Regions from separate parts of the Neobacillus sp. BP17 genome, predicted to be linked through region 3. Evidence: predicted binding sites of a transcription regulator. Region 3 holds the regulator's gene; each other region holds the start of a gene.
What was found. Region 3 encodes LexA, which represses DNA repair genes until DNA is damaged. Its sites were predicted from a motif close to CGAACATATGTTCG; they were not measured.
Positions count from the first base shown of each region.

Region 1: a site for LexA is predicted at 7,058-7,071, ahead of AC4QJR_RS06975 (YhjD family protein). Genes of this name have one in related genera too.
Region 2: a site for LexA is predicted at 1,811-1,824, ahead of AC4QJR_RS20080 (Y-family DNA polymerase). Genes of this name have one in related genera too.

Region 1 is NZ_CM184198.1:1,454,648-1,464,774, forward strand. Features, by position in the region: gene lplA (lipoate--protein ligase) at 1-407, shown strand, start outside; gene AC4QJR_RS06940 (fatty acid--CoA ligase family protein) at 559-2,118, shown strand; gene AC4QJR_RS06945 (enoyl-CoA hydratase-related protein) at 2,172-2,948, shown strand; gene AC4QJR_RS06950 (AzlC family ABC transporter permease) at 3,051-3,779, shown strand; gene AC4QJR_RS06955 (AzlD domain-containing protein) at 3,769-4,077, shown strand; gene AC4QJR_RS06960 (M48 family metallopeptidase) at 4,208-5,479, shown strand; gene AC4QJR_RS06965 (IDEAL domain-containing protein) at 5,646-5,882, opposite strand; gene AC4QJR_RS06970 (competence protein ComK) at 6,043-6,645, shown strand; gene AC4QJR_RS06975 (YhjD family protein) at 6,666-7,031, opposite strand; gene AC4QJR_RS06980 (LCP family protein) at 7,302-8,237, shown strand; gene AC4QJR_RS06985 (TVP38/TMEM64 family protein) at 8,279-8,944, shown strand; gene lepB (signal peptidase I) at 8,934-9,488, shown strand; gene addB (helicase-exonuclease AddAB subunit AddB) at 9,836-10,127, shown strand, end outside.
Region 2 is NZ_CM184198.1:4,114,822-4,124,948, forward strand. Features, by position in the region: gene AC4QJR_RS20070 (iron-sulfur cluster biosynthesis family protein) at 1-58, opposite strand, end outside; gene AC4QJR_RS20075 (YolD-like family protein) at 134-469, opposite strand; gene AC4QJR_RS20080 (Y-family DNA polymerase) at 487-1,746, opposite strand; gene AC4QJR_RS20085 (YqzH family protein) at 1,906-2,097, shown strand; gene AC4QJR_RS20090 (SDR family NAD(P)-dependent oxidoreductase) at 2,151-2,948, opposite strand; gene AC4QJR_RS20095 (MBL fold metallo-hydrolase) at 2,977-3,939, opposite strand; gene proC (pyrroline-5-carboxylate reductase) at 4,423-5,268, shown strand; gene AC4QJR_RS20105 (glycosyltransferase family 2 protein) at 5,327-6,466, shown strand; gene namA (NADPH dehydrogenase NamA) at 6,549-7,568, shown strand; gene rnz (ribonuclease Z) at 7,621-8,544, opposite strand; gene zwf (glucose-6-phosphate dehydrogenase) at 8,828-10,127, shown strand, end outside.
Region 3 is NZ_CM184198.1:1,949,017-1,959,143, forward strand. Features, by position in the region: gene hflX (GTPase HflX) at 1-375, shown strand, start outside; gene AC4QJR_RS09390 (methionine gamma-lyase family protein) at 387-1,658, shown strand; gene AC4QJR_RS09395 (MerR family transcriptional regulator) at 1,812-2,189, shown strand; gene glnA (type I glutamate--ammonia ligase) at 2,227-3,561, shown strand; gene AC4QJR_RS09405 (hypothetical protein) at 3,810-4,064, shown strand; gene AC4QJR_RS09410 (DUF4257 domain-containing protein) at 4,134-4,424, opposite strand; gene lexA (transcriptional repressor LexA) at 4,624-5,247, opposite strand; gene yneA (cell division suppressor protein YneA) at 5,407-5,733, shown strand; gene AC4QJR_RS09425 (YneB family resolvase-like protein) at 5,746-6,393, shown strand; gene AC4QJR_RS09430 (DUF896 domain-containing protein) at 6,472-6,702, shown strand; gene tkt (transketolase) at 6,879-8,885, shown strand; gene sirA (sporulation inhibitor of replication protein SirA) at 9,131-9,571, shown strand; gene AC4QJR_RS09445 (YneF family protein) at 9,643-9,855, shown strand; gene AC4QJR_RS09450 (ABC transporter transmembrane domain-containing protein) at 10,085-10,127, shown strand, end outside.

The sequences.
Region 1 (10,127 bases), 490 kb from region 3:
TTGGTGAATTCAGATCCTTACTGTTAAAGAATATATTTGAGGGGCAAGAGGAAGTGCCAGAATATCTTCTTACGGAAGAAGATTGGGAAAAAATTCACCAACTTTCAAAAGAACGTTACCAAAACTGGGATTGGAACTATGGAAGATCGCCTAAGTTCAATTTACAGCATTCGCACCGCTTCCCTGTAGGCAGTATTGATGTTCGTTTAGAGGTCAATAAGGGGGTCATTGAAAATTGTAAAATCTATGGCGACTTTTTTGGTGTGGGGGATGTAAGTGAAATTGAGGCAAAGTTAACGGGCGCGCGATATGAAAAAAATGAAATCGAAAAGGCTCTTGCAGATGTTGACACTACCCATTACTTTGGAAATATTGACAAGAAAGATTTTTTAAATTTGTTATATTAAGAAGTGAGGCACAGCATTTTCAAATGCTGTGCTATCTTTTTATCTGAATTTTCAAGTATTATACTTGTATAGGTTCTGTACTTTTAATATAATAAGTTTAGAAAATTGCTGTAATTTTGTGAATGAACATTCATTCAACAGGAGGGAGAATATGAATCTTTTATCAAAGTTTGAAGAATCAGCGAAGAACTTTGCTGCTAAACCAGCCTATTATTTTATGAACCAAATCTGTACTTATGCTGAATTAGATGGTGCGATTACTAAATTTGCATCCGGTTTAGAAAAATTAGGGGTGAAAAAAGGGGATCATATTGCCATATTGCTGGGGAACTCGCCGCACTTTGTAATCAGCTTATATGGTGCATTACGATTGGGGGCAACTGTTATCCCAGTAAATCCTATCTATACTGCCGATGAGATTGGCTATATATTAAATAATGGTGACGTTAAAGCAGTTATCGGGCTTGACCTGGCAATCCCATTAGTTGAAAAAATTCACACCTCCCTTCCCAAAGTAGAACATTATATTTTTTGTGAAACAGCTCCAAATAGCAATGTAGAATCGAAAATAGAGAATCTATCATGCTCTCCAAAAATGAAATCGTTTTCATTGGTAATTGCAGCTGGAGACTTAACCTTTAAGGGACCTGAGCTCCAGGACGATGATACAGCTGTCATTCTTTATACATCAGGTACGACAGGTCAACCTAAGGGTGCAATGTTAACGCATAGAAATTTATATAGTAATGCTAAAGATGTAAGCGAATATTTGAAAATGAATTCCGATGATAAGGTAGTAACTGTCCTTCCTATGTTCCATGTTTTCTGTTTGACTGTTGCCTTAAATGCACCATTATTAAGTGGAGCAACGCTATTAATAACTCCAAAATTCAGTCCAAAGGAAATTTTTGGATTAGTTAAAGAAAATAGAGCTACTGTTTTTGCAGGTGTCCCAACCATGTATAATTTCCTTCTTCAATATCCTGATGGAAATCCTGAAGACTTAAAATCTTTACGCCTATGTATCTCAGGAGGGGCTTCCTTACCCGTAGCCCTTTTAAAGAATTTTGAACAAAAGTTTACTGTTGTCATTTCTGAAGGCTATGGGTTGTCTGAGGCTTCTCCTGTTACTTGCTTTAATCCGCTTGACCGCCCTCGAAAGCCAGGGTCAATCGGGACATCCATCCTCCACGTTGAAAATAAAATCTTTAATGAGCTTGGTGAAGAAGTCTCCATTGGCGAGGTAGGAGAATTGGTTGTGAGAGGTCCTAATGTCATGAAAGGGTACTATAAAATGCCCGAAGAAACCATAACGACTATTCGAAATGGCTGGCTTCATACTGGGGACCTTGCCAGAATGGATGAAGATGGGTACTTTTATATTGTCGATCGAAAAAAGGATCTCATCCTAGTAGGCGGCTATAATGTCTATCCGCGTGAAGTGGAAGAGGTTATTTATAACCATCCAGATGTTGTCGAAGTGGCTGTTCTCGGCGTTCCAGACCTAGATCTCGGGGAGGCTGTACAAGCCTTTGTTGTCAGCAGGGACCCTGAGCTAACAACAGAACAATTACTAGATTATTGCAAGGAGCACTTAGCCAAATATAAAATTCCTTCTTCAATTGAATTCATTGATGAACTTCCAAAGAATACAACTGGGAAAATCTTAAGAAGGGCACTAAAGACACAGGTAGTCGAAACCAGAAACTAGAATTTATTTCAGAGGACAGGTTGTGTTAACCTGCCCTATTAAGGGGGAGCATGGTGGAGCCAATTTTGCTGGAGTTTAATAATCATTTGGCAGTTGTCACAATTAATCGGGCCGATTCTTTAAATGCGTTTAATTATGAGACATTACTCGATTTACAGAAAACGGTTGAAGAAATTAGAATAAATCCAAAAGTTCAGGCTGTTCTTTTTATTGGTGCCGGTGAAAAGGCATTTAGCGTAGGGGCTGATTTAAAGGAACGAAAATCATTAACTGACGAACAAGTGAAGCGAAATCTATATAAAATTAATGAGGTTTTTACGGCAATTGATAGTCTGCCCCAACCAACTATTGCCGCAATAAATGGATTTGCTTTTGGTGGAGGAATGGAGTTAGCTTTGGCTTGTGATTTCCGTTTTGCAGCAAGAGAAGCACTATTGGGGTTAACGGAAACGAGTCTTGCTATCATTCCAGGTGCAGGAGGGACACAACGTTTACCACGCTTAATAGGTCAGGCGAAGGCCTTGGAACTCATTTTGACAGCACGCCGCTTGTCCGCGGATGAGGCTTATGCCTTTGGACTGCTGACAAAAGTTGTAGAGAGAAAAGATTTAATGACAGCGTGTTCAGCCTTTTGTTCGCAATTACTGGCAAATGGGCCTATTGCATTGCAACAAGCCAAGTTTGCTATTAAAAATGGGATGAATACGGATCTAAACACAGGATTACAAATAGAAAGAAAAGCATACGAAGTAACACTCCCAACAGAAGATCGAATCGAAGCATTGCAAGCTTTCGCTGAAAAAAGAAAGCCAGCCTTTAAAGGAAAATAACGAAACATGGTGCTTGGCGCCATGTTTTTTTATTTTATTTTGACTGAAAATTTGCTATTATTTATTCTTAAATGTGTAAGTGCAACAAGGGGAGGAATAGAGTTGGCGGATTTAGCTTTTAGTAAAGAATCGTCGGAATTTAAAAAAGGACTTCAAGCCGGGATAAGTATTGGAATTGGCTATTTTCCAATTGCACTGACCTTTGGTCTTCTCGCTAAGACTTCGGGACTATCTCTATCCGAAACGGTGTTAATGAGTTTAATTGTATTTGCAGGTGCATCCCAATACATATCACTTAGTCTGATCGCCTATGGTACAGGAATATTTGAAATTATTTTAACAACGTTTATTGTAAATATTCGTCATTTCCTAATGAGTACATCCTTGAATGAAAAAGTTGAAGAGGACCATCTAATTAATAAGTTAATTTATTCATTTGGGATAACGGATGAAACATTTTCAGTGGTTGCTACAAAAGAGGGACCGGCGGCAACTGGCTTTTTATTTGGTGTTATCTCGGTATCATATTCTAGTTGGGTAGTATTTTCTGGACTGGGTCATTTGATTGGAGCTAACCTGCCTCAAACCCTGCAGGAAAGCATGGGGGTCGCGCTATATGCCATGTTTATTGGACTTCTAGTCCCATCCATGAAAAAAAGCGTAAAGGTAGTATTTCTAGCAGTACTGGGCGCGATATTTAATTCGATTTTTACCATTGGAGACCTCATGGCTCAAGGCTGGGCAATTGTTACCGCAACCATTTTATCAGCCGTCATTATCGAATCAGTTGAAGTAATTAAAAGGAATCGGAGTGTAAGAAATGAAAGCTGAAATCGTTTGGATGATTCTTGGGATGGGTTTGGTTACATATATACCGCGTATGATACCTTTTGTTTTATTTAAAGGGAAAGAACTGCCTCCTTTTATTCAAGGAGTTCTAAAAAATGTTCCTTATGCTACACTAGGGGCTTTAATTTTCCCAGCGATTATTTTTATTCAGAAGGAAGATATCTGGTATGGGGTAATAGGGGCCGTAGCTGCTTTTATTGCGGCAATATTAGGGGCTAATGTCATCGTAGTAGTCATTGGATCTATCGCTGTTCTATCCATATATTCATATCTTATGTAAGTCGGTATTTAAAACCGGCTTTTTTATTATCTAGGCTCCAGTGCCGAGGCACTTGCATTTTAATTGTTCTAATTTGTCCTTTTTTAACTAAACTAAGTATAGAGAGTTTGTACAAAAAGGGGGATAAATCGTGGCGAGAAAAATGGGAGTCTATGCGGTCGTGGGCTACATTCTATATGGATTGATTATTTATTGGTATTTATTCTATTTTGCTGATTCGAGCCTTCCATTTGAATATGAAGGGTCGAGGGCGGACCCGTCCACCTTTTTGAATGGCAGGGAACTTATGTTGAGTGAGGAGTACTCCAAAATAAGAAATTTATTATTTTTCTTATCTACTCCCTTAGAATGGCTCATTTACTTCTTAATATTATTATTCGGTTTATCTAAAGCAATCAAGAATTGGGCTGAAAACTCCACTAAGTATAAACTGCTGCAAACAGCTATTTATTTGATTTGGTTATCTGTTTTCGCTTATTTGGCGACATTTCCATTAAGCTATATTAGTTTTAATTTATCAAAAACCTATAATATTTCGACCCAGTCGTTTGCTTCCTGGATGAAAGATGAGGTAATAGATTTTTGGCTTAATTATGGGACCTGGCTGATCATTGTCCCGGTATTATACTGGTTGATGAAGAAAAGTCAAAAACGCTGGTGGCTGTATGGGTGGCTTTTATCTATTCCATTTACATTATTTATGATGTTTCTCCAGCCAGTTGTGATTGACCCGTTATATAATGACTTTTATCCTTTAAAAGATAAAGCATTGGAAACAAAAATCTTGACACTGGCCGAAAGGGCTCAAATTCCAGCTACCCATGTATTTGAAGTGAATAAGTCAGAAGAAACCAATGCTTTAAATGCCTATGTCACGGGGATCGGTTCTAATGCCCGGATTGTCCTATGGGATACTACCTTAAATAAACTATCGGATAATCAAATCTTATTCATAATGGCTCATGAAATGTGCCATTATGTAGAAAAACATATTTATTTTGGAATAGCTGGGTACCTGTTGATATCACTGCTCGGTTTGTATTTGACCTATAGGATTATGAATTGGGCAACCAAACGATGGGGCAGCGAATTGAAAATCTCGGATGTAAGAGATATTCGTTCACTTCCATTATTTTTTATGATCCTTTCGATGCTTCTGTTTGCTGCCAGTCCATTTACTAATTTTACTTCTCGTTATCAGGAAACACGCGCCGATAAATATGCGATTGAAATGACTAAAAATTCAGAGGCTGCGATTACTTCTTTTCAGGAATTAACTCGTTCTGGTTTAAGTCAAGTAAATCCGCCGTTATTAGTAAAAATCTTCAGGTATACTCATCCTTCCATGCTTGATCGGATATCGATGCTTGAAGAGTATGAAGTGAACCAAAGGAATAAATAGGTGCCAACATAAAAAGGGCTGAGACATCAATATATGTCTACAGCCTTTTTTGTTACATAAAATTACTCAAAGGAAGTGGAAATATTTTTAAATATTATGTTCCTTCATTAGACAAGCATTTGATGAAACGAAAAAAGCCGTCAGTCCTGACGGCAGTTAAAGTTTTTTACGTTCCAAACTTTTTGTAAATTTCCTTTAGTTGCATGGATAACAGGAGAAAAGATTTTTTGTCTCGGGAATCAATGGCCGCGTCGATTTTTTGCAGTAATTTTTCTTTTTCGACTGTTAGCTGAATTTCGGACAACAGCATGTCGATGTATAAATCCTGGACAAAATTCTCTTTCAAGCGATTGCGTTTCATGGCACCAAGTTTCATTAATTCCGTGTATGATTTTTCATTCATGAAAATCACCTCTGATGCTTTTTAAAATTATATGGTTTTTTTTGAAGAATATCATTAATTTTAAAATTTTCAGATAAATATTTATTTCTCCTAAATTTTGTGAATAATTTAGGAACAGTTCAGAAAAGTAAGGGAATAAAAAACAAGGAGTGTTAAGATAATGATGGATAAAATGAAAAGGGAGTTGAATGAATTGAAGCAAACCGAGATCGAAGATTATGAAATCAATTCACGTACGATGTTTGTAGAACCGGTGGTTTATGGAAGTAAAATTTATTCACGTGTAGTTGAAGTAGAAGATGAATTCTTGTTACCCCTTAAGCCCTTGGATCTGATTAAAAAAAGTTGCAATTATTATGGTGTCGATTACGAAAGCAGGAAAAGAGGTACACGGCAGCTAATTGGTTATTTCCGAAAACTTTCAATTATCATTGAACCAACTTACCACATCTATTTTTTCCCTACAGTTTCGCCGTTAAAACCTGAGTGTATTTGGATAGCATTTGAACATGTGGAATGTTATCGCCGCGTAGCCGCACAAAAGACAATGATCATTTTCCGTAACAAGCAATCACATATATTTCCAGTTCCGGTAAGTACAATAGAAGGACAGATGTTAAGAACGTCATTATTAAAAACAAAGCTCATGCAAAGAATAGAAAGTAATGGGAGAAAGTTCTCTAATAAAGCAAATGGACCCCAGTTAATAAATGCTCTGGAAAGCTCCCTAGAGTACGATGCCCATTCGAAGGGTCCCGAATAAGGTTGGTTATTTCTATACAATTAACGGGACAGATGTTTTTTTAATAAGTAGGCCTCCATTATTTCTTGGACCTTATTACGTATCCTTGGGTTAAAGTAATTATGGTTTTCTTCGTAGCCTTTATAAATAAACCTGTATAAAGTAAAAGCATCGTCCCGTTTTTTTTCAATTACTTGAAGTTTATTTTTTTTCATATATTGTTTAACTTCCGCCAATTCCTTCTGAATTTCCTTCATCGTTTCCTCAATCAAATCTAAATAGGGTTGTTTGAGTTTAAAAGGGCTCTTTTCGACAACGGATAAATCCCGGTTTAAGATAATTAGAACCATTGGCAAATACATTGCCTTCTCCATTATGTCTCGATCATCTTCGGGGATTCTGGTCATTTTCAGCCACACCTTTCACTTTTATGAGAACAAATGTTCCTTTTTATTTTACAAAAAAGGAACATTAAAAGCAATAGGACTATACATAAACAAAACTCGTCATTTGGTCGAGTTTTATTTATTGAAAATTGCAGTTGTTATATGAGAAAGTTTTTATTAATAGAAGGATATCTGATGGGGGAAAATGAATTAAATGAAGAAACCCCTAAAAAGAAAAAACAGTCTTATAAATAGGAGCATAAAAAACATGGATGAATAGGTGATAATCAAATGAGATCTGATAAACATCAAGTGAAGAGAAAGAAACGATGGCCATCAGTGTTACTGATATTCTTACTTTTAATTGGGGCAGTTGCAGGCTATGCTTATTTTCAGTACAAGCAGGGCGTTAACCAATCATTAAAAAAAATTGATAAAAACGCATCAAATGTTGTCTATACCTTCGAAGGGCAAAAAGATCAGTATGGGGGAACGAATATCCTTTTGCTTGGCAGTGATGCAAGAGGAAAAGAAAAGTCTCGCGCAGATACTATCATGATTGTTCATTATAATGAAGACAAAGGAACCTTTAAATTAACCTCAATTATGAGGGACAGTTACCTCGAAATTCCAGGGCATGGTAAACACAAAGTTAATTCAGCATTCGCACGCGGTGGACCAGAATTAATGAGGCAAACAATTAAGCACAATTTTGATATTGACCTTCAATATTATGTCATTGTCGATTTTCAAGGCTTTGTGCAACTTATTGATGAAGCATTCCCAAATGGGGTAGAAATCGATGTAGAGAAAAAAATGTCAAAAAATATTGATGTAACTTTAGAGCCAGGTCTGCAAAAATTAAATGGAGAGGAAATGCTTGGTTATGTCCGCTACCGTCATGATGCTATCGGGGATTTTGGAAGGGTAGAACGTCAACAAAAGGCGGTTAAGGCAATCGGGGATCAATTGATGGGACTGCAAACAATTCCAAAGCTCCCTAAACTGATTGGTGTAGTGACTCCTTATGTGAATACAAATATGAAAACTTCAGACATAACATTTATGGCGAAGGATTTCTTTTCAAATGATCGTGGAAATATTGATACGTTACGAATTCCTGTTGAAAATAGCTATTCAGATGCGCGTATAGCTGGAGAAGGAGCCGTATTAGATATCAATGTTGAAAAAAATAAAGAGGCACTTCATCAATTTATCACAAAGTAATATTTACACTGCTAATTCGTAAAAAAATGAGGAGAAATAGGATGGATATTGAATCATTAAGAGCATGGTTTACGCTTGAACATATAATGAATTTAATTCGGGAATACCGAGCCCTTGGCCCCATACCTGGCATAATGCTTATTGTCATTGAGGCATTTTTGCCGTTTCTCCCATTGTTTATATTTGTAATGGCTAATGCCAGTGCTTTTGGACTTTGGTTAGGATTTTTATACTCATGGCTCGGTGCTTGTATGGGGGCTATGCTCGTATTTTTACTTATCAGAAAGTTTGGGCAGCAAAAGTTATTATCTTTCTTGTCCAAGCACCCTCAGGTTCGTAAATTAATGGATTGGCTGGATCGTCATGGATTCGGCCCCCTCTTTTTAATGCTATGTTTTCCATTTACCCCCTCAGCTGTAGTGAATATAGTTGCAGGTCTTTCTAAAATTCGTCTTTCTCAATACATGCTAGCTGTGTGTATCGGGAAGATGGTGATGATATTCACAATTAGTTTTGTAGGCTATGATATCCAGTCATTGCTGACGAAGCCGCTTCGGACTGTTGTAGTATTGCTTATTATATTCATTCTTTGGTTTGTTGGTAAAAGAATTGAGGGCAGAATGAATAAGAGCATGGAAACTGACCATAATGGTGAAATAGATAGAAACTATAAACAGGAGAGACGGAGGAGCGTTAATGAAGATTGAATGGAAAAAGGAAGGCATGGAATGGGCTAAGGCTTTTGCGATTGGAATCATTATTTTTGCTTTTATTCGTACATTTTTCTTTTCAAATTATGTAGTAGAAGGCGAATCAATGATGCCAACGCTTCAGGATGGGAACAAGCTGGTAGTTAATAAACTGGGTTATCAAGTGGGGGAATTGAATCGATTCGATGTGATTGTTTTTCATGCCAATGAAAAAGAGGATTTTGTCAAACGAATTATTGGCCTGCCAGGTGACAAGATTGAATACCGAAATGACCTATTGTATATTAATGGGCATAAGTATGATGAACCGTTTTTAAATGTGTATAAACAAAAATCTCCTGGAATAAGGATTACTGGTGATTTCAGCTTAAAAGAAATTACCGGTGAAAATACAGTCCCTGACGGAAAATTATTTGTTCTTGGTGATAATCGTTTAGGAAGTTGGGACAGCCGACAATTTGGTTTTATAAACGCTAGTCAAGTAGTAGGAAAAGTCGATTTACGCTACTGGCCATTAAATGAAATGGACGTCCATTTTTAAATAAAGAGATGAAGGCACTATACACGATGAACAATCGTGTTTTTTTTGTCTTGGCATGTTAAGCATTATTGATATTTGCACAAGTTGATTGGAGCGGAAGGTGCGAGACTCCTGCGGGAGTACGGGGCAGGGGAGACCCCGCAGGCGCTTAAGCGCCGAGGAGGCTCCCCGGCACGCCCGCGAACCGCTCGCACCTGGAGCGGAGATCAACTTCCTGTTATAAAACCGTAGAATTTACCATTTATGGCTTGAATCTGTATATGGGTATTCCAAACGTTTGTGCTTATTTTGTGATAGAATGGGAGATATAAAAGTTTAAGAGTGGTTGTGGAAAGCGAGGTTTTTACATGTCATTAAGAATGGTAATCGGGCGTTCAGGAAGCGGCAAGACTGCTATGTTCATAGAAGAAATAAAAGAGCGGCTACAAGAAAAGCCAGAAGGTACACCGATCATTTATATTGTTCCTGAACAGATGACTTTTTTATCTGAATATCGCTTGGCAACAGACCCTGCTATCGGCGGAATGATCCGCGCTCAAGTATATAGTTTTTCACGACTAGCGTGGCGGATTTTGCAAGAAACAGGCGGGATTAGCCGAATTCATTTAAGCAGTGTAGGCATGAGTATGCTCATTCGCA
Region 2 (10,127 bases), 2.2 Mb from region 3:
GACCATGAACTCTTTGATTTATTTTTTCAGCTGCCGCTGCCGTTATATTGATTTCCACGTTGATTACCCCCTCTGTTTAGCATATGGTGATTGTACCACATGTTACGTGAGGTTGACTCAACTTTGCTCATAGTTAAGTCTCCGTCATCCGAATGTCAGCAATGGCATCCATCGGAATCCGGTGCACCTCTTCAAAGCGGTCCAATACATGAAGCCTTTGAGTTAGTTCATCCCAGTAATGGATTTTGCCAATCACGATTTCATAGTTCCGATTTCGGTAATGGGTAATTGTTACGTACTGATTATACTCAATCGCTTCAGATAAAATCTCGTTCATGAGTTCCATCTGCTGTTCATCCATCTCTCGTTTCTGTTCATACCGATCCTCCTTCACCCAATCCCTGAGTAATTTCACATGCTCAGGAAGCATCATCGACGTCCATTTGATTCTTCCGCGGTCACGAATCATACGCCTCTCCTTCTTTCCTATCTTTTATGTCCGCCGACAAGTGTGGCCCGGTGTTTAGCCGTTCCGGCTGCCGTATAAGAAACAGCGCGCAACAAAGCACCTGAGCCAAAGCGTCTGCGCACCGTATCTACCACATAGCCAAGCTCACGCCGCTTATAAGCACCCATGTCGAAAAGGTCAAGCTGAAGCTCGATGTCTTCAACAATATTGCTGATGGCAATCGAAATTTGCCGTACCGTCTTTCCGGTATAATGCTCATGAAATAATTCAAGGCAAACACGGTAAAGCTCCATCGTCACATTTGTTGGCTGTCCGATCGTTCTCGAGCGATGAAAACCGCCGCCAAATTCATCCTGGCTATAGCCGACTCCGAGACTAATCGTTCTCCCTGCCTTTCGATGCGTCCGTGCCCTCCTTGCTACCTCCTCACACATTTCTAAAATGACCGTCTTAATTTCCGCTTCCTCTTTATAGTCCCTTAACAGAATTTGACTTTTTCCAAAGCTAATCTGCCCTTGAATAAGCGGTGCACCCAATTCAGAGAGATCAACACCCCAGGCATGATAATAAAGCTGGTTTCCCATGATGCCAAATTTCTTTTCCAACGTTTCTAAATCATAGCGAGCGAGCTGACCGACAGTAAAAATGCCCATCCCATTTAATGTTTTTTCCACGCGCCTGCCGATCCCCCACATTTCTCTAAGCGGAGACAGCTTCCAAAGCTTGGTTTGGACATCTTCATATGTCCACTCGGCCACTCCCTTTTTCTTGGCATCAAGGTCGAGACATAGCTTCGACAGTAGCATGTTCGGGCCAATTCCAACGGCACATGGCAATTGAAACTCCCGTTCAATATCATTCTTTATTTTTCGGGCGATCGTGTGGGCATCCCCCCACAACTGCATCGCACCATCCACTTTAATAAAGCTTTCATCGACGCTATAGACATGAATTGCTTCTTTTGGAACATAGCGATTAAATACACGCGAAATTTCTGTCGCAATTCGCAAATAGGTTGCCATTTTCGGTTCCACAATTTGAATCCTCGGGTCATTGGGAATCTCAAACATTCGCGAACCCGTTTTGATGCCAAATTCTTTTTTCATTCGCGGTGAAGCAGCCAGGACAATGCTTCCCTGCCGCTCTTTTTGACCGACAACGGCTAAATAACATTCCATTGGGTCAAGGCCGTGCATGACAGCCGAACAACTGGCATAAAAACTCTTCATGTCCACACATAAAATTTTATTTTGTGGCAGTACGCTGTAATCCACCATGACTGATCCCTCACAACTTAAATATCGAACATTCGTTCCTTTTTATTATATTCACTATCATAAGCGAATATGCGTTCGTATTCAATGGAAATTTTTTGGCATTTATTCATTTATGGAAACTGGATAAAAAATAGTATAATGTGAGTGAGGTGCATGTTTATGGATAAAAAACTAGTCGGGAAGATGATTAAAAATTGTTTTAAACAATATTACGAAGCGGACTCCATGCCTATTGGTGAAAAGGATTTGGAGATGCTCACAAAGCGAATTATCCAATTAAAAGAGGACGAACCAACTGCAGACTTATACGAGGTCATCAATGATACAGTGTATGAATTTTTAACAGGCTAATTATGCCATCAAAACAAAAAAAGCCCCTGATGAGAGGCTTTCTGCTTCATTGTTTATTTCTGATTAAAAGCCCGTCTGCCAATCCGTTCAAACAGTCGGGGGAAGAGTACGTACACAACGCTCCCCATATTCATCCAACGCGGCAAATTAATCTCCCTTGTTTTCGTCAGCATACTGTCAACGACCTTCTCGGCGACATACTCGGGCTTAAGCATAAATCTCTGCACATTTTTAACATAGGTGCCTTTTTCGTCGGCAATATTAAAAAAATTGGTAGCGATTGGACCAGGATTCACAGAGGTTACAAGTACATTAACATCTGCTAATTCCATCCGCAATGAGTTGGTGTAACCAAGAACCGCATGCTTTGAGGCCGAGTAGACACTTGATTTAGGTGTGGCAATTTTCCCAGCTTGAGAGGCAATATTAATAATATGGCCAAAACGCCTTTCACGCATTTTCGGCAGCACCATGCTTGTGCAGGCCATCAGCCCAACCACATTGACATCAAACATGCCTTTAATTTCATCCAATGTCGCCAAATGGGCTTCACGGAAGACTCCAAAGCCGGCATTATTAACAAGGATATCAATATCCCCAATTGTATCGAAAATCCGTTGAAAAACCTTCTTTACCTCAGCTGTGTCCGACACATCCAACTGATAAACAGCAACTTTAACGGGATGCTTTTGCTGGAGGTCCATTCGCAATTGCTCGAGCTTACTAATACTTCGTGCTAATAGCACAAGATTGGCCCCGCTAGAAGCACAAAGTTTAGCGATTTCTGCTCCGATACCTCCTGATGCACCAGTAATCACGATATTTTTACCTTTTAATTGTTCCCTAACCATTTCTACACCTCATCTGAGTTGATTCCAACTAAATTTTAGCCTGAAAAAGAACAGGATTCGTCCCCTTACTACTAATCTCCCCAATAGATGATAAATAGTCAAGTTGTGCGACGGTTTCGGAAATGGTCAGCATCAGTTCGCGCTGGTAAACCGACGGAAACAAGCGTTTACAGATTTCAAATACGGTCATCTCTTCTTCTTTTAACCAGCTATGAACCGTCATGGCCCGCTCGTGCTGCCGCACCAATCGTTTATCAACCAACTCTGCTAACTTATAAACTTCCTCCCCATGCCCTGTGTAGACACATTGAATGGGATACGAAAGCAGCTTCTTCATTGAGTCATTATGCTGCAGCTGTGGCTTCGGTCTTTCTGTTTCCCCAGGGGCTGGCGGCTCTAGCAATGGGTTGGGTGAGATATGTGCTAAAATTAAATCTCCGCCAATTAAAATTCCATCCTTTTCCCGGTAGAGGGCAATATGGCTTTGGGCATGCCCCGGTGTTTCAATGACCTGCCATTCATTAAGCCCAGGAGGTCTCATTCCCTCAACAAGATGGCCAGTCAATGAGCGGTTGCAAGAATATTTCAATGTTTTTCTTAAATTTGAAAGCAAAGGAAAGTATTCTTCAGGCAGACCGAATTCTAGAAAATACACACGAAAAAATTCTTCTTGCTCTTGAAAAAAAGCTTCAGTGGGATGAATCCATCGTTCATTCAGTTGATGACCATATACTTCTAAGGTGTCTGGAAAGTAATCAAGCATACCAACATGATCAGGGTGATGATGCGTTAGAATCACCTGCTCGATATCAGCAGGACTTAAGCCTAAATCCTCTAATTGCTCCTTAAACGACATCCAGGACTCTTCCGTTTTCACTCCCGCGTCAACAAGTGTTAAGCGCTCGCCTTTAATCAAATAAACATTGACATCCCCAACCGCAAAAGGAGTCGGCACCGTAATTTTTGCTATTCCGTCTTTCCATTTTGTCATTCCTAAAACCCCTTATCATTATTTTTGAATAAAGAATCCAATGGTATAAATACGAACATTATGTGACATTTATTATATATACTAAAGTGTAGCGACTTTTAAACCAATTGTCATTATTTCTGCATAATTTTTTAGAAAAAATAAAAAATTCGCTAAATTTATCTATTGACAGATAGGTTGTTTATCTTGCATAATCTAGTAAAAATTTGATTCGCTAAAGCGATGAATAAGGCCAGTAAATGAGAAATGGCGAAAGAGAGTGAAGTTCGATGGCTGAAAGACTTCACCGCCCTCTTAATCATTGAACCTACCTTAGGAGCACTTAGGAAAACCTAACGCACATCCGGCGTTATCGGAGTCGAGTGAACCCTTCTTGAAATTTAAGCAAGGGTAAATGAAGGTGGTACCACGGAAGCGAAACCTTTCGTCCTTTATGGATGAAGGGTTTTTTTATGTTTTCGGTAAAATAAAGGAGGAATAAACATGAAAAAAATCGCAATTATTGGCGCAGGATCGATGGCTGAAGCATTCATTTCAGGAATTCTTGAAAATGGTTTTATTGATAAAAAAAATATTTGGATCACGAACAATTCTAATCAAGAAAGATTAGCAACATTAGAAACACGTTATGGAATTCGAACGACTTATAATTTGAATGAACTGTTTGATCAAACAGACATTGTGATGTTAGCCATGAAACCAAAAGACGTCGCGACTGCTATTCAATCGATTCGTGAACACTTAACTGAAGAGATGCTCGTCGTTTCTGTCTTAGCAGGTGTATCCATGAATACCATTGAAACATTGGCAAGAATCCCACTTGCGATTGTAAGGTCCATGCCAAATACCTCGGCAGCGGTTGGAAAATCAGCTACTGCTGTTGCCGTGAATCATCGTGTTACCGATTCTCAGTTAGAAACAACTAAAACCTTATTTGGAACCGTCGGCATGGCTTCCGTTGTGGAAGAAGAACAATTAGATGCCGTAACTGGACTTTCCGGCAGCGGCCCCGCCTATATTTATTATCTAATTGAAGCAATGGAGAAAAGTGCCGTTGAAGTTGGTCTTGAAAAAGATATGGCCAGTGAATTGATTGTACAAACACTGCTTGGTGCAGCAGAAATGGTCAAAAACTCAAGTAAATCTTCTACCCAGCTGCGTAAAGACGTAACAAGTCCTGGCGGAACAACAGAAGCTGGGATTCGAGTGCTTGAGGAACACGGGGTACAAGAGGCTTTCATTTCATGTATCAAAGCAGCAACGGCCCAATCTAAAAAAATGGGAACTGAATTAAGTTCTAAGCTTCAAACTGCCGACCAACCTTCCTAAATTGGATTTTTGCCTTTATTACTTTAAACTAGGAAAAAAGGCTAGGGAAGTGTCATGCATGCTAACGATTTTATTTTCATTAGGAATTCTAGTCTGGATTATCTTTCTTATAGACGGAATGATTGGGCTGCGAAAAATAGATCCATTAGAAAAAGAGGAAGACTTAGCGCAAGGAGCATTGTTGACTGTAGTAGTTTCTGCCCGTAATGAGGAAAAGCAGATTGCTGCAAGCATCCTCAGCCAGTTAGAGCAAACCTACAAAAATGTGGAATGGATTCTCGTCAATGATCGGTCCACTGATGCCACAGGTACTATTATGGAAGAATTAACAACAAGAGACCCACGCATAAGGGTTATCCATATTGAGAAATTACCTGAGGGCTGGCTTGGGAAGAATAACGCCTTGTACACTGGTGCATGTCATGCTTCAGGTAGATGGCTATTGTTTACTGATGCCGACATACATTTTGAAAAACAAGCATTCGCAAAAGCGCTCCATTATTTTGAAAGAAATAAATTGGATCACCTAACTGCAGCGCCAAACTTAAGCGCTAAACGGTTTTGGTTAAAATCATTTGTTGCCTTTTTCCTGTTTGGCTTTTCATATTTCAAACGCCCGTGGTTAGCCAACAACCCCAAATCAAAGATTGGAACAGGAATCGGCGCTTTTAATCTTGTTTTAAAAGAATCTTATGAGTCATTCGGAACACATGAAAGAATAAAAATGCGCCCGGATGATGACTTACAGCTTGGGATGAAGATGAAAAAGGCTGGTTATCGACAAAGAATCATAACTGCATTACATTTAATCGAAGTAGAATGGTATGGAAGTTTAAAGGAGGCCTTCATCGGGCTAGAAAAGAATACATTTGCCGGATTACACTACCGAATCAGTATGGTGATTTTTGCAATCCTCGGTGTATTTATCACCAACGTTCTGCCCTTTTTGATGATTTTTTCCGGGAACAAGACTGTTGCCCTATTATCCATCGGAAATATAATAATAAGTGGAATACTTTATGTAATGGTCATAAAAAAACTAACCTTATTCTCTCCGCTCATGTTTTTGGTTTTGCCAATCACAGCCTTACTATTTATTTATTCAATTATCCGGGCAAGCCTTCTAACCTTTAAGCGCGGCGGGATTGTTTGGAGGGGAACCACCTATCGGTTAAGCGAACTCCGGGAGGAAGAGTAGAAACTGTTTTTTTTCAATAAAACATTCCTTTTGCTATACTAAAAAGGAATGTTTATTATTTAATTTTATGGAGGCTTCTAAAATGGCAGTAAAACTATTTTCCCCCTATACCATAAAGGGTGTCACATTTAAAAATCGAGTTGTCATGGCGCCCATGTGCATGTATTCGAGTCATAACGAAGATGGACATATACAAAACTGGCATCGCACTCACTATACAAGCAGGGCAGTTGGCCAGGTAGGGCTGATTATTGTTGAAGCAACATCGGTAACACCTCAAGGCAGAATTACACCTCGTGATTTAGGTATATGGAGTGATAAGCATGTAGAGGGCTTCACTGAGCTTGTAAGTCTAATGAAAGAGCATGGAGCCAAAACAGGCATTCAACTCGCCCATGCTGGCAGAAAAGCAGTGTTAGAAGGTGAAATTCTTGCTCCATCTGCACTAGCTTTTAATGAGAAAATGAAAACGCCAAAGGAAATGTCCAAAACAGATATCGAAGAAACAATCGAAGCATTTAAAAAAGGCGCAGAGCGTGCTGCAAAAGCTGGTTTCGATGTAATCGAAATCCATGGTGCTCATGGGTATCTTATCAACGAATTCCTTTCGCCGCTATCCAATAAAAGAACTGACGAATACGGGGGATCAGCACAGAACCGCTACAGATTCCTCCGCGATGTGATTGATGCCGTAAAAACCGTTTGGGATGGTCCATTATTTGTGAGAGTTTCCGCACATGATTACCACGAAGAAGGATTGTCTCCAAATGATTACATACATTATAGTCAATGGATGAAAGAACAAGGTGTCGATTTAATCGATGTAAGTTCTGGTGCGCTTGTCCCTGCCCATATTGACGTATATCCCGGATACCAAGTAAAATACTCGGAAACCATTAAGAATGGTGCCAGCATTCCCACCGGTGCGGTAGGATTAATCACTACGGGGATCCAAGCGGAGGAAATCTTACAAAATGAAAGAGCCGATTTAGTCTTTTTAGCTCGTGAATTGCTTCGCGATCCGTATTGGCCGAGGACTGCAGCGAAGGAGCTTGGTGTAAATATTGAAGGACCAAAACAATACGAACGCGGCTGGATTTGAACCATTTAAATCAAACGCACTTACCTATAACTTAGGTAAGTGTGTTTTTATATTATTTAAGTGGCAGCTTTATTTCTTTAAAATCCTCAGCAATATCCGTATTCGAAAATACTTCTTTCGCCTCATCTACTAACTCTTGCCAAGCATTGCGGTCATAACGAGAGCTTATGTGTGTAAGACACAACAATTTACTATGGGCCTTCTTTGCAACATCTGCAGCCTGATGTGTGGTTGAATGAAAATAGTCATGGGCCAGCTTTTCTTCATGAGCAGAAAAAGTCGCTTCATGTACCAAAAGATCGGCATTCATAGCCAATGAAATGGCATTTTCACAGTAGCGGGTATCCCCTAAAATCGTCACAACTCTCCCCTTCTGTTCAGGACCAAGAAACTCAGTTGGATCAATCGTTCTGCCATCATCAAGAGTTACAGCTTCACCATTTTTAATTTTTCTAAAGATTGGCCCCGGCTGGACCCCTGCTTCTTTCAATTTATCAGCAAGTAATGTTCCAGGCCTGTCCTTTTCTACTATCCGATACCCATAGGAAGGTATACCGTGGTCTAGCCGGCGGGATTCCACTAAAAACTGCTCATCCTCAAAAATAATTCCCTCTTCAATTTCAATGACAACTAGAGGATATTTCAAATAAGTCTGGCTTATTGATAGACTGACATGAATATAGTCTTTTATCCCTTTGGGGCCATAAACGGTTACCTCTGATTCCCCGCCTTGAAAAGAGCGGCTTGATAATAATCCTGGCAGCCCGTAGATATGATCACCGTGAAGATGTGTAATAAAGATTTTTTCGATTCGCCGTGGTTTTATGGGAGTATGCAAAATTTGATGCTGGGTAGCCTCACCGGCATCGAATAACCAAACCGCCCCCCGCTCCTCAAGCAATTTCAGTGCAATGGACGTGACATTGCGGAGTTTTGCCGGCATTCCAGCCCCTGTTCCTAGGAAAAAAATATCCACAATAATAAACTCCTCTCAAATTCCGTTCCTTGGATTCCAATATTGATAATATAGCACAAAAAAATATTATTTTCTCCTCCATGGGCAGCTAGTAATTAGTGAATATCAGGGATTATTTTGTGAAAAATAAAAAAAATTGTCAAATTGCGTTGTATTATTTTTGCGAAGTCTAGTCGAATGAGATAAAATCAAACAATATAAACATAAGAGCAATATACATTTTTACATAAACAGAAAAGAGGTATTTACTTTGGAGCAAACTGGAAACATGACTTCATTAATTATGATTTTTGGTGCGACTGGTGATTTAGCAAAAAGGAAGTTGTTTCCTTCCCTTTACCGGTTATATGAGAAAGGAAAATTAACTAAATTTGCGGTGATTGGGGTTGCAAGAAGATCGCTATCCAATGATGAATTTCAGCATTCAGTCAAAGACTCGGTCATCTCAGCCTTAGGAAATAAAGATAAGATTGATGATTTTATCTCGCATTTTTACTATCAATCGCATGATGTTAGTGATTCCAACTCTTACGCTTTGTTAAAAAATTTAGCGGATGAGATTGATGAAAACTATCAATTAGAAGGCAATCGTATCTTTTACCTTGCAATGGCTCCTGAATTTTTCGGAACGATTGCTTTACACTTAAAATCAGACAAACTTACAGAGGTAAAGGGCTATAAACGCCTCGTCATTGAGAAACCATTTGGACATGACTTAGAATCTGCCATCGAGTTAAATAGACAAATTAGAAGTGCATTTAAAGAAAAAGAAGTCTATCGTATCGATCATTATTTAGGGAAAGAAATGGTAAGGAATATCGAAGTTATACGTTTCGCTAATGCTATTTTTGAGCCGCTTTGGAATAACCGTTATATTTCAAATATTCAAATCACCTCCAGTGAGATCCTCGGGGTTGAAGAACGCGGCCGTTATTATGAAACAAGCGGCGCCCTTAGAGATATGCTTCAAAACCACATGATGCAAATGGTAGCCTTGCTTGCGATGGAACCTCCAATCAACCTCTCTACCGATGAAATTCGTTCCGAAAAAGTTCGTGTGTTTCGTGCACTTCGATCGGTTGAAGGAGAAGAGGTTAATAATTATTTTGTCCGCGGCCAATACGGCGAGGGTACGATTGAGGATGTTCCAGTTCCTGCCTATCGTGATGAAACGATGGTGGACAAAGAATCGAATACAGAAACTTTTGTTGCCGGTAAAATTATGATTGATAATTTCCGCTGGGCTGGTGTTCCGTTCTACATTCGGACAGGAAAAAGAATGTCAACAAAATCAACCAAAATTGTTGTTCAATTCAAAGATATTCCAATGAATTTATATTATCAAACGGAAAAAATGTTAAATCCAAATCTACTAGTGATTCATATTCAACCTGAAGAAGGAATTACGTTGCATCTAAACGCTAAGAAAGCTGGCGGACACTTAGATGCACAGGAGGTAAAACTTAGCTTTGCCAACACCGGCATCCATGCGATGAACACGCCTGAAGGCTATGAAAAGCTTCTTTACGATTGCATGCGGGGCGATGCCACGAATTTTACGCATTGGGATGAAGTTGCCTATT
Region 3 (10,127 bases):
GAGAAAACGGTAAAAAGACTGCTAGATGACTTAGAAGTGAAAGATATCCCGCAAATAACGGTATATAATAAGAGGGATATTCAGCATGCCGATTTTGTCCCAACTGCTGATACACCAACAGCATTTATCAGTGCTTTTGACGAGAATGACCGCCATTCTTTAAAAGAAAAAATAGAGCAAATTGTGATGGAATTGATGGTTCCTTATGAGGTAGCCGTTCCTTCTACGGAAGGAAAACTGCTTTCTCAATTAAAAAATGAGACCATCTTAAGAGGACTTTCTTTTGATGAAGATAGTCAGTTATATCACTGTAAGGGATTTTCGCTGCAAGATCATCAAATTACAGGCCAATTACAGAATTATAAAAGTAGATAGGAGATTCATGCATGTTTCAACAGTTAAAAAATGGGGAAAAACTCCAGCCAATCGTTAGGGAAGTCGAACAACAAATTGCTGGGGTACATAAGGAAATTGATGAAAGAATCGAAACCAATCAATTTAGGGTTTTACAGAGTTTTCAAAAACATCGGGTCAGTGACTCTCATTTTATCCCGTCAACTGGATACGGCTACGATGACATAGGAAGAGATACGTTGGAAAATGTCTATGCAGATGTCCTTGGCGGTGAAGCAGGACTGGTTCGCTCGCAAATCATTTCTGGTACCCATGCCATTTCCATTGCATTATTTGGTGTTCTTCGCCCTGGGGATGAACTCCTTTATATTACAGGCAAACCGTATGATACCTTGGAAGAAATCGTCGGTCTTCGTGGAAATGGGGTTGGTTCTTTAAAAGAATTTGGCATTTCTTATGATAGTGTTGCCCTGACAAATGAAGGGCGAATGAACTGGGATCAAGTATGTGAAAAAATAAAACCGAATACGAAGATGATTGGGATTCAACGTTCCAAGGGCTATGACCCAAGACCTTCTTTTACAGTAGCTGAAATTGGCGAAATGATTAAGTATGTAAAAGAAATTAAGCCAGATGTCGTTGTATTTGTGGATAACTGCTACGGAGAATTTGTAGAAGAACTGGAGCCCTGTCATGTCGGTGCGGACTTAATGGCTGGCTCGTTGATTAAAAATCCTGGCGGCGGAATCGTGAAGACTGGCGGATATATCGTTGGGAAAAAAAAGTGGGTAGAAGCTTGTTCATATCGGATGACTTCACCTGGGATTGGGGCTGAAGCTGGTGCATCCCTCTATAGTCTTCAAGAAATGTATCAAGGCTTTTTCCTAGCTCCTCATGTGGTGGGCCAGGCCTTAAAAGGTGCTGTGTTCTCGGCGGCAATGCTGGAGAAATTAGGTATGAATTCCTCGCCAAAATGGAATGCTAACAGGACTGACTTAATTCAATCTGTACAGTTTGATGACCCTGATAAAATGATTGCTTTTTGTCAGGCCATTCAATTTGCGTCGCCCATTAATTCATACGTGACTCCCCATGCGAGCTATATGCCAGGGTACGAGGACGACGTGATTATGGCTGCAGGTACCTTTATCCAGGGAGCAAGTATTGAACTCACCGCAGACGGGCCGATTAGACCGCCATATGTTGCCTATGTACAAGGTGGTTTAACATATGCCCACGTAAAAATGGCTGTTTGCCTCGCGATTGATCATTTAACTGAAAAAGGATTAATAGACCTTATTTAGTGCATTTATTGGTTTGTACGATTCTTTAAGAAAATTTCATGTGAGAAAGTCTAACATATCATTGACAACTTTTCTAACACGAAATATAATAGCATTATAAACAAACCCGAAGGGAGGAGTAATTAGGTGAGTGGAAAGGAAATTCGCCGTTCCATGCCGCTGTTCCCAATTGGAACGGTCATGCAGTTAACGGAACTTACAGCCAGGCAAATTCGCTACTACGAAGAACACCAATTGATTTCTCCAGCTCGAACCGAAGGGAATAGACGTCTATATTGCTTAAATGATATTGATAGGCTTCTAGAAATTAAGGATTTGATTGATCAAGGTGTGAACATGGCTGGTATTAAACAATTATTCCTAGTAAAAGAGCAACAACAATCTAACATAATCGAACAACAAGCAGAGAAGGCTAAACGCGAATTAACGGATGACCAACTTAGAAAACTACTACGCAATGAAATGATGCATTCTGGCCGAAACAACCGATCATCATTACGTCAAGGAGATATGTCAAGATTCTTCCATTAAATTGGCAGCATCTTTTCAAAAAATAGGGGGTAAGAAAATGGCAAAGTATTCAAGAGAAGATATTAAAAGATTAGCTGTTGAGGAAAACGTAAAATTTATTCGTTTACAATTTACAGACATCCTTGGAACTATTAAAAACGTGGAAATTCCAATTTCTCAATTAGAAAAAGCACTTGATAACAAAATGATGTTTGACGGATCATCAATTGAAGGTTTTGTACGAATTGAAGAGTCTGATATGCTGCTTTATCCTGACCTTAATACATGGGTGGTATTCCCATGGACAGCAGAAAAGGGGAAAGTTGCACGCTTAATTTGTGATATTTATACTCCAGAAGGAAAACCATTTGAAGGGGATCCTCGAAATAACTTAAGAAGAGTATTAAAAGAAATGGAAGAGTTAGGTTTTACTAACTTTAACTTAGGACCTGAGCCGGAATTCTTCTTATTTAAATTAGATGAAAAAGGCGAGCCAAGTTTAGAGTTAAATGACCAAGGCGGTTATTTTGATTTAGCACCAACAGATTTAGGTGAAAACTGCCGTCGTGATATCGTTCTTGAATTAGAAGAAATGGGCTTTGAAATTGAAGCTTCTCACCACGAAGTAGCACCAGGTCAGCACGAAATTGATTTTAAATATGCTGATGCATTAACTGCATGTGACCAAATCCAAACGTTTAAATTAGTTGTTAAAACCATCGCTCGTAAACATGGCTTGCACGCAACATTCATGCCAAAACCTTTATACGGAGTTAATGGATCTGGAATGCACATGAACCTTTCATTATTTAAAAATGGAGAAAATGCATTCTATCAGCCAAGCGGCGACTTAGAAATGAGCGATACAGCTCGTCAATTTATCGCCGGAATTCTAAAGCACGCTCCAGCCTTTACTGCGGTTACCAACCCAACAGTAAACTCTTATAAGCGTCTTGTTCCTGGCTATGAAGCACCATGCTATGTAGCTTGGTCTGCTAGAAACCGTTCACCATTAATTCGTATCCCTGCTTCACGTGGATTAAGTACTCGTGTGGAAGTAAGAAGTGTTGATCCATCTGCAAATCCATACCTTGCAATGGCTGTTCTTCTAAAAGCCGGTTTAGACGGAATTAAAAACCAATTAACTCCGCCAGCACCAGTTGATAGAAACATCTATGTAATGAGCAAAGAAGAAAGAATCGAAGAAGGCATCATCGATCTTCCTGCTACATTAGCTCAAGCATTAGATCAATTAAAAGCTGATGAAGTAATCGTGGCTGGTCTAGGCGAGCACATTATGGAACACTTTGTTGAGGCAAAAGAAATCGAGTGGGATATGTTTAGAACAGTCGTTCACCAATGGGAACGCGATCAATATATGAGCATGTATTAATATCAGTAAACCCTGTCACTTGTAGTGACAGGGTTTTTTTGTTGTGATTTATCAAGTTGATTTGCAAACTACAGTCGCCAATAGCCCCCGATTGACGACCTAAATTACTTATAACGTCTAAATTAGGTCGTCAATCCTCAATAATATCTATAATTTTCCTTTATTTCTTGAAAAATTCACAATTATCTTCCTTCTGCTACTCATATATATTATATGATTAACTTGAAAACATTTGGGAGGTGCTCTAATTGTATAAACTGCAAATTTGTAATGCTCAAACCCAAGAAATACTTCGTGAAAAGACGTATAAGAAACCGGACCTTATATTAAGTTTGCTAGAGTCAGGAGCCAAAGGTCAGGAATGTTTTCTATTTGATGAGGAACGTAGAACGTTAAAAGGAGATTATGTGAGCCATTCCGTATTTAAGGAAGCGGATACAGAAGTTTACAAAGCGTTTTTTAAGGTGAAATTATCTGAAATACAGGCACGGATAGCAAAATAATCAAATAAACAGTCTTCATTGGTAAGAGAAACGCCATAATACGAATAGTATCATGGCGTTTCTCTCGATTTATTCATTATTCTTTTCACTCTGATTAAGTAGCTTAATTTTAGAAAGAATGGCATCACCACCAATTCCTGCGATGATTGAAAAAAGGATATTTTCCACCGTTGAATTTGGAGCTGTATATAGAACGAGGAGAAGCGCAGCAAAAGCACCTAGGAGCAACTCTTCTAAAAAGCCGAGATAAATGAATCTTTTTGTTTTCCTTGGCATGATAATTTTTCCGTTCTTACGAACATGTCCAACAATGCCAACAGTTCCACCAATTACAATAGAGAAAATAATGTCGGTTAACACTGTTTCTCAACCTCCTTAAGCCTAATTTTTTGGACCTAAGGTAAATCTTGGTGTAGTTCAATTATATCAAACATTTCCAACATGGACATGAGTAAAAATACTGAATTTTCACTATATAATATACATGATATGATAAAAATGAAAAATTTTCCCAATAATGCGACATAAAAAAAGCATGCACAGTTGTGCAAGCTCCTTATTAATGAATATGCCGATAAACGCCGATAACTTTTCCTAGAATTGAAACATTCCTTAGAATAATAGGGTCCATTGTAGAATTTTCCGGCTGCAGGCGTATGTAATCTTTTTCTTTAAAAAATCTCTTACAGGTGGCTTCATCTTCCTCGGTCATTGCTACAACGATATCACCGTTATTCGCGGTTGGCTGCTGTTTCACAATGACGTAGTCCCCATCTAGTATCCCAGCTTCTATCATACTCTCACCCATGATTTCTAGCATGAAAACCTGTTCATCTGCAGGTGCAAGACTTTCTGGGAGCGGGAAAAACTCTTCGACATTTTCAATAGCTGTAATTGGTAATCCTGCAGTTACTTTACCTACCACGGGAACATTTACAACTGCATTTCTTGGTATATGTGCTGCAGCATCTGCCTCTAATATTTCAATTGCTCTTGGTTTGGTTGGATCCCGTCTAATCAGTCCTTTGCTTTCCAGCCTTGCTAAATGACCGTGAACAGTGGAGCTGGATGCAAGTCCAACTGCTTCTCCAATTTCTCTTACGGAAGGGGGATATCCTTTACACTTAACCTCACTTTTAATGAAGTCTAATATATCCTGCTGCCGCTTTGATATTTTAGCCATGATAAAATCCACCTCGTCTGGTTTTTGTTGTCTTTATTATACCATGTTCGTGTTTTTTATACAAACATAAGTTCGAAAAATAGTTGACAACAAACAAACGTTCGGTTTATAATCATATTAATAAAACGAACATATATTCTTAGTAGAGGTGTTTTTTATATGAAAAAATTATGGAACAAATACTCCTATGCTATTATTCTAATTATTTTAAGCTGTTCACTTTCCTTCATATTATCTTTTCAACATCATTCAAATGATCAAGATAAGTATTTAAAGATTACGATTTCAGAAGGGGATTCACTTTGGGAAATCTCTGACCAATATTCCGAACAACATTCATTATCAAACCAGGAATTTGTTTCTTGGATAAAAAAGCATAATGAAATTGATGAAGACCTAATTTTTCCTGGTGAAGAAATTATTATTCCAGTGAGTAACGAAAAGGGTTTAACAACACAAGAATTAGCTAGTGCTGTGAGTGAATAGAAAGGAATAACAATGAAAGCAATCATATACTGTCGTGTCAGCACCAACAAAGAAACACAAGAAACATCATTAAAGCGCCAAGAAGAGGAATTAACACAACTTGCTCATTCCTATCAATTTGAAATTGATAGTGTAATTAAAGAAAAGGCAAGTGGCTACGAATTCGACCGGGAAGGGATCTTTCAGTTATTAGAGCGTTTTAAAGATGATCAAGTTCATGCGGTCTTAATCCAGGACGAAACCCGACTTGGTAGAGGTAACGCTAAAATAGCGATTTTGCACTGCATTTTAAAAGAAAATATTAAACTTTACAGTATCTCTCAAAGTGGAGAATTACAGCTGTCAGAATCAGATTCCATGGTTTTAAAAATTGTTGGCATGGTGGAAGAATATCAACGTAAACTTCATAATGCAAAAATTAAGCGCGGCATGAAGCGAGCTGTACAGAATGGTTATAAACCTGAAAAAAACTTAAAAAATCTTGGTGAAGGTTCCGGACGTGAAAAAATTGAAGTACCGGTAGAAGAAATTGTCCGGCTAAGAAAGAATGGATTAATTTTTGCTGAAATTGCTGCCACTTTGAGAGGTTTTGGTTATAACATCTCAAAGGCAACCGTACATAGAAGATACCAAGAATATATCGAATCACAAGAAGAGTAAACCTTTTGCCTTGTCATTAGGTTTTTTTTTTAGTAAAATCAGGTGTCATGTAAACAGGTAGAAAGGAAGGTTTACTCCATGCTATCCAAAGAAAAAATGGCTAGAATTAACGAGTTGGCAAGAAAAGCAAAAGCAACGGGATTGACTGAAACAGAAGCCAAAGAACAATCAAAATTAAGAAGCGAATATTTGGCGACATTTCGTTCTAATATGCTAGATACCCTTACCAACACTAAGTTTATTGATCCTAAGGGAAATGATGTCACACCAGAAAAAATCAAAGCTAGGAAAAAAAATACACTTCACTAAAAATTCAGGGATACAATTTTTGTATCCCTTTTTTACATAGTGCGGCATATTCTGTGTCAAACTAAAAATAAAGCGGATTTTGTTCTTTATTATTATGCTATTTGTTGAATAAACCACAGTATCAATATAAAATTGAAATGTACTTAGTACCTAGTCATTAGGAAAGGATGTAATTCATGTTTAATACTATTGATGATTTATCAGTTACCTCGATCCGAACTCTTTCGATTGATGCAATCGAGAAAGCAAACTCTGGACACCCAGGGATGCCAATGGGTGCAGCGCCAATGGCGTATACTTTATGGACTCGTTTCATGAACCAAAATCCGAAGAATCCACGTTGGTTTAACCGTGATCGTTTTGTTTTATCTGCTGGACATGGGTCAGCGTTGTTATACAGCATGCTTCACTTGTCTGGTTTCAATTTAAGCATGGATGACTTAAAACAATTCCGTCAATGGGGCTCAAAAACACCTGGTCACCCTGAATACGGCCACACTGAAGGTGTAGAAGCAACAACTGGTCCACTTGGACAAGGGATTGCAATGGCAGTGGGAATGGCAATGGCAGAACGCCATGTTGCAAGTGTTTATAATAAAGATAAATATGAACTTGTGAACCATTTTACATACAGTATTTGTGGAGATGGAGATTTGATGGAAGGTGTTTCTGCAGAGGCAGCTTCACTCGCGGGGCACTTGAAACTAGGAAGATTAGTGGTCCTTTATGATTCAAATGATATCTCTCTAGATGGTGATTTAAATAAGTCTTTTTCAGAAAGTGTCAAAGATCGCTTCCTATCCTACGGCTGGCAATATCTTCGTGTGGAGGACGGAAACAATCTAGAAGAAATCGCAAAAGCGCTTGAAGAATCAAGAAATGATTTAGAACGACCAACAATGATTGAAGTAAGAACAGTAATCGGTTATGGTTCTCCAAATCGTGCGGGTACATCAGGTGTTCATGGTTCACCACTTGGTGCTGATGAATTAAAACTTACTAAAGAATCCTATAAATGGACTTTTGAAGAAGATTTCCATGTGCCACAAGAAGTCTATGATAACTTCCAAAAGCTTATCGTTGAAAATGGTGAGAAAAAGGAAAAAGAGTGGAATGACCTTTTCGCTCAATATAAAAATGAATACCCTGAATTAGCAGCTCAGCTTGAGCAAGCTTTAAATAATGAACTTCCAGAGGATTGGGACAAGGATATCCCTGTTTATAGTGAAGGGAAAAGCCTTGCAAGCCGTGCCTCATCAGGTGAAGTAATTAATGGCATTGCTAAAAATCTACCTATTTTTATTGGGGGCTCAGCAGATCTTGCAGGCTCTAATAAAACGATGATCAAAGGTACGAAAGACTTTATGCCAGGATCTTATGAAGGCCGCAATATCTGGTTTGGTGTTCGTGAATTTGGAATGGGTGCTGCAATGAACGGGATCGCTCTTCATGGCGGAGTAAAAGTTTTTGGCGGAACATTCTTTGTTTTCTCTGATTACTTACGTCCAGCGATTCGACTAGCTGCGTTAATGGGATTGCCTGTTACCTATGTATTTACGCATGATAGTATTGCTGTTGGGGAAGATGGACCAACGCACGAACCGGTAGAACAATTGGCGGCATTACGTGCAATGTCAGGAATTTCAGTCATTCGCCCAGCAGATGGAAACGAAACAGCGGCAGCATGGAAGCTTGCTGTTGAGTCAACAGACAAACCAACTGCACTTGTGTTAACTCGTCAGGATTTACCTACATTAAAAAATACTGATACCAATGCTTATGAGGGTGTTTCTAAGGGCGCCTATGTGGTATCTCCTTCTGAAAGAGAAACTCCAGATGCATTGCTTTTAGCAACTGGATCTGAAGTAAGTCTTGCAGTGGAAGCTCAAAAAGCACTTGCTGGAGAAGGGGTTCATGCTTCAGTCGTAAGTATGCCTTCATGGGATCGCTTCGAGCAACAATCCCAAGAATACAAAGACTCAGTCTTACCAAGAGGTGTGAAAAAACGTCTTGGAATTGAAGTTGGCTCATCGTTTGGCTGGCACAAATATACTGGTGACGAAGGCGATGTATTAGCAATTGATCATTTTGGAGCTTCTGCACCAGGAGAAAAGATTATGGAAGAATTCGGATTTACCGTAGATAATGTTGTGGCACGTGTGAAGGCACTTTTACAAAAATAAAATCGTAATTTTAAGGAGAGCGGATTTATCCGTTCTCTTTTTTTGTTCGGGCAGAAAATATTTGCAAAAATATGCAAAAAGATTTTGCTGCAGGAAAATTCATAAAATCTACCGAAATATAAAAAATAGCTTGCAATTCTTGCAATCGACAAAAATAGTGGAAGTTTTTGGCGCCGTAAGACAAAAGTTTCGCTTGTCTTTTTTTATAATAGTAAAAAGGGTAACCAACGAAGGAGAGAACAGTGGTGAGAAAATATCAACTATATTTAATAGAAGATGAATTTGCGACCCATTACTTCGGAAGAGAGCGATTGTTTTTTCAACTTTTTCAAGAGAATCATAAAGCAAACGGTGAATTTAAATTTATAACCCAAAAACAAATTTCCTATATAACCAGAAAAGTCGAGGCGCTAAAGATTCATCAGCTTATTCTAAAGCAACTTGGAAAAATCAAGGGTTTTAAAGCTGAAAATGGTGCATATTCGATGGAATTAAGCGGAAAACTAAGTACGGCAAAGTTAGAGGTATTCCAAGACTTAATTACTATTGATGCACAAGGAAGCTATGAAGCCGAGACTGCCTTTTTTGAAGTATTAAGAAAATGCGAGTCTTCTTTTTTAGCGCTTGACCTTGAACATCAAAGATATGGCTGGTTAAAACCGATAAAAGAAAGAAAATTTATCTGATTGCAGATATTGTCTAATCGTGTTTTATTTAGTACACTGTATGGTAGACAACACGAAGGAGGAAGTTGAATATGTATTACGTTCTAGTTGGTATACTGGCACTAGCAGCTGGTGTAGCACTAGGATTTTTCATTGCTCGTAAATATATGATGAGCTACTTAAAGAAAAATCCGCCTATCAATGAACAAATGCTGAAAATGATGATGATGCAAATGGGACAAAAACCATCACAAAAGAAGATCAACCAAATGATGGCTGCCATGAACAAGCAACAATCTAAATAAACGGACAAGCGAACACGATCCGATCAGACAATAATTAACCACCTTTCTGAATTTATTAAATTCCGACAGGTGGTTTTTATTTTCATAAAGGAAGATCCTTATGTTTTTTCGTCCTCAATAAGTATTCTTAATCTTTCTTATCTTGATAATATTTGGTAAAATGGAACTCCAGTAAATGGATTATTTTACCTGACAACAATTTATTTTTTTGTGTTTTGGGGGCGGTTGGATGAAAGTATTTTTAGACTTAGCATGGTATTTTAAAAAAGAGA